One region of the Rosenbergiella sp. YN46 genome, then DNA from elsewhere that is predicted to be linked to it. Evidence: predicted binding sites of a transcription regulator. Region 1 holds the regulator's gene; the other holds the start of a gene.
The links. Region 1 encodes CRP, which controls carbon source genes, mostly activating them, when cyclic AMP is high. Its sites were predicted from a motif close to ATGTGANNNNNNTCACAT; they were not measured.

Region 1 (2,194 bases):
GCTCCGAGGTCAGTTTCACCTCGCAATCGGCCACGTCATGACGCCCCTTTTGCAGAATAGAAACCACATCGATAGCGCTACAGCTTCCCACCGCCATCAGTACCATTTCCATCGGGCTGGGGGCCTTATCGCCGGAATTTCCGTCCATCAGCACCTGGTGCCCGGAGGCGGATTCGCCCAGAAAAGTCAGGCCCTCTACCCATTTAACTCGTGACTGCATGTTGTTGCTCCCATCAAGCCATTTTTCCTCACAGAGTAAGCCGCCGCAAAGAAAGTCGCAACAGAAGGCGATCCGGGTCAAGCTGAAACGAGACAATAGGAGACACCCGGAAAAAGCTATGCTAAAACACTGAGGATACCCTCCCGCCGCGATAGCCCGCGTCCGGGATGAAAATTCACGTGAAATTTATATAGATTACAGGCTTTTCTCATGCCAGACCCCCAGAGCGGGGACAAACGATCAATACGCCCGGAGGCCCTTACCCTTTCGGGCGTCAGCTTATAACCAGAGGATAACCGCGCATGGTGCTTGGCAAACCGCAAACAGACCCGACTCTCGAATGGTTTTTGTCTCATTGCCACATTCATAAGTATCCATCGAAGAGCACACTTATTCATCAGGGTGAAAAAGCCGAAACCCTCTACTATATCGTTAAGGGCTCTGTTGCAGTGCTTATTAAAGACGAGGAAGGTAAAGAGATGATCCTCTCCTACCTGAACCAGGGGGATTTCATCGGTGAACTGGGGCTGTTCGAAGAAGGCCAGGAGCGTAGCGCCTGGGTACGGGCAAAAACCGCCTGCGAAGTCGCTGAAATCTCCTACAAAAAATTCCGCCAGTTGATTCAGGTTAACCCGGACATTCTGATGCGCCTTTCCGCACAGATGGCCCGTCGCCTGCAGGTCACATCCGAAAAAGTCGGTAACCTCGCCTTCCTGGATGTGACTGGCCGGATAGCACAGACCCTGCTGAACCTGGCGAAACAGCCGGACGCAATGACCCACCCGGACGGAATGCAGATCAAAATCACCCGCCAGGAAATCGGGCAGATTGTGGGCTGCTCCCGCGAAACCGTCGGTCGTATTCTGAAAATGCTGGAAGATCAGAATCTGATCTCCGCGCACGGGAAAACCATCGTCGTCTTTGGTACCCGCTAATCCGGTCTGTATGTAACGGCGTGTTGTGGCAACATGCCGTCAGGTTGATAACAAAGCGGGAAAAAACGTAGTTTTTCCCGCTTTGTGGTCATTTCAGGAGGCTATGACGCTGTCAACTGTCTCCATGTTATCTCTACCACTGACGCGTTCATCCTGTTCCAATGCGCCGACTGATCTATCACCCCGAAGTTAACTACGCGCTGCGCCAGACCCTGGTGCTCTCGCTGCCGGTGATTATCGGGCTGATCTTCGGTAGCCTGCAACAGGGGCTGCTCTTCTCACTGGTGCCCGCCTGCTGCAATATCGCGGGTCTCGATACCCCCCACAAACGCTTTTTTAAACGCCTGATCGTCGGCGGATCGCTGTTCGCCTTCAGCAGCCTGATGGTGCAGCTACTGCTGATGGAAAAAGTGCCGCTGCCCGCCATCTTCCTGGGAATGGCGCTGCTGTTGGGCGTTACAGCAGAGATCAGCGCTCTGCACGGCCGCCTGCTACCTGCATCGCTTATCGCCGCGATCTTTACCCTGGGGCTGGCTGGCAATATGCCCGTCTGGCAGCCGATGCTGCTGTATGCGCTCGGCACCCTGTGGTACGGCGCCTTTAACTGGTTCTGGTTCTGGATGTGGCGCGAACAGCCGCTACGCGAAACCCTGAGCCTGCTGTATCGCGAACTGGCGGACTACTGCGAAGCCAAATACAGCCTGCTGACCCAGCATACTGACCCGGAAACGGTATTACCGCCATTGCTTACCCGCCAGCAGAAAGTGGTGGATCTTATCAGCCTCTGTTACCAACAGTTGCATATGCTGTCCGCCACCAGCCGTCAGAACGACTATAAGCGCCTGCTACGCGTCTTCCAGGTGGCGCTGGATCTACAGGAGCATATTTCGGTCAGCCTGCATCAACCCGAAGAGGTGCAGAAACTGGTGGAACAGAGCCATGCAGAGCAGGTGATTCGCTGGGCGGCACGCACCGTGGCCGCCCGCCTGCGCGTGGTCAGCGACGATATACTTTATCACCGCTTCCCAGAACGCTTTAG
Region 2 (2,194 bases), on a different contig from region 1:
CGTGGTTTGCAGGTACTGGGCCGAGATATTAATGCCTTCGGCAGCAAAGATCTGGTTAATGGCCGTCAGCACCCCGGGGCGGTTTTCATGAATATGCAGCAGACGGCTCACGGTCGCACCATGATGCGGCAGGGAAACTTCCGGGAAGTTCACCGCCGAAAGCGTAGAGCCATTGTCAGAGTATTTAGCCAACTTACCGGCCACTTCCAGGCCAATATTCTCCTGTGCTTCCTGAGTGGAACCGCCGATATGCGGCGTCAGCAGCACATTGTCGAACTCGCACAACGGTGACGAAAAGGGATCGCTGTTGGTCGCGGGCTCGGTCGGAAACACGTCGATGGCGGCGCCCGCCAGGTGCTTACGGGAAAGCGCATCACATAACGCGGGAATATCCACTACAGTACCGCGCGAGGCGTTAATCAGCAGCGATCCGGGCTTCATTAGCGCCAGTTCATGTTCGCCAATCATATCTTTAGTGCTGGCGTTTTCCGGTACGTGCAGACTCACCACATCGCTCATATTCAGCAGATCGGAAAGATGCTGTACCTGAGTGGCGTTACCCAGCGGAAGTTTATTTTCAATATCATAGAAATAGACATTCATACCCAGCGATTCCGCCAGAATGCCCAGTTGGGTACCGATATGGCCATAGCCGATAATTCCCAACTTCTTACCGCGCGCCTCATAACAGCCCGCAGCCTGCTTATTCCAGATACCACGATGCGCTTTGGCGTTCGCCGCCGGCACGCCGCGCAGAAGCAGCAGCAGCTCACCAATCACCAGTTCCGCCACCGAACGCGTATTAGAGAACGGCGCGTTAAACACCGGCACGCCACGGCGGGCCGCCGCTTCCAGATCCACCTGGTTGGTGCCAATGCAGAAACAGCCTACCGCCACCAGCTTCTCAGCTGCGGCAAAGATCTCTTCGGTCAGATGAGTACGGGATCGGATTCCAATAAAGTGAGCATCGCGGATCGACGCTTTCAGCGCATCGCTGTCCAGCGCGCCTTTGTGATATTCAATGTTGGTGTAACCCGCGGCCCGCAGGTTATCCAGCGCTTTCTGATGCACGCCTTCCACCAGCAGGAATTTAATCTTTTCTTTCTCCAGTGATACTTTTGCCATTTCCCGACCCTGTCTTGTTGTAGATGCTGTGTCTGAACGACCGACCGAACATAAGTCCGCCTTCTGTCAACATATCAAAAATAGCGTTCCCGGCAATATGAACGTTTGCGTGGTCTTTTTTGAAGAAAAGTCATGATGATGCAAAAGCAGAACAAAACGTCGTGTGATAGAAATGTTACAGAACAAATGCGGGAGATGGGGAAAATATGTGACATATGTCACTAAAAAGACGGATATAAAAAATTTCGATAAAACCGGGGCATCACCCGCCCCGGTTCAGATAAAACCGGCGTTTATTTTACAATCGTTTTTACACCGTCTGCGCTACCGATCAATGCCACATCGGCACCGCGACGAGCAAACAGCCCTACCGTTACTACCCCCGGGATGGCGTTAATGGCGTCTTCTAACGCAATCGGATCCAGAATCTCCAGGCCATATACATCAAGAATTACGTTGCCGTTGTCGGTCACCACGCCCTGACGGTACTCCGGGCGCCCTCCCAGCTTCACCAACTGACGCGCCACGCAGCTGCGCGCCATCGGGATAACCTCTACCGGTAGCGGGAAGTTCCCTAAAACAGGCACCTGTTTGGAGCTATCTGCAATACAGATGAATTTCTGCGCCACGGAAGCAATTATTTTCTCTCGGGTCAGCGCCGCACCGCCACCTTTGATCATCTGCATCTGCTCATTAATTTCGTCCGCGCCATCCACGTAGATCCCCAGCGAATCCACGCTATTAAGATCAAAAACCGGAATGCCCAGCCCTTTAAGCTTTTCCGTCGAAGCGTCCGAACTTGATACCGCGCCTTCGATCTGGTGCTTCATGGTACCCAGCGCATCGATAAAATGGGCGGCGGTAGAGCCGGTGCCCACGCCAACAATGGTTCCCGGCTGTACGTACTGGAGAGCGGCCCAGCCGACCGCTTTTTTCAGTTCATCCTGCGTCATGATGGTTATGCCTGTTCGTGAAAGATGCCGGCATTATAGTGCATGGCGGCACAAAAGTGGCCAGGTCGGCGGCGATCCAATACTGGATCGAGGCCGAAATTGTGTCATAGTGCAGG

Region 2: a site for CRP is predicted at 1,332-1,349, ahead of serA (phosphoglycerate dehydrogenase). Genes of this name have one in related genera too.

What each region holds. Positions count from the first base shown of each region.
Region 1 is NZ_JAZHEE010000025.1:53,866-56,059, reverse strand. It holds gene V3W49_RS16320 (OsmC family protein) at 1-220, opposite strand, end outside; gene crp (cAMP-activated global transcriptional regulator CRP) at 523-1,155, shown strand; gene V3W49_RS16310 (YccS/YhfK family putative transporter) at 1,317-2,194, shown strand, end outside.
Region 2 is NZ_JAZHEE010000038.1:36,148-38,341, forward strand. It holds gene serA (phosphoglycerate dehydrogenase) at 1-1,125, opposite strand, end outside; gene rpiA (ribose-5-phosphate isomerase RpiA) at 1,419-2,078, opposite strand.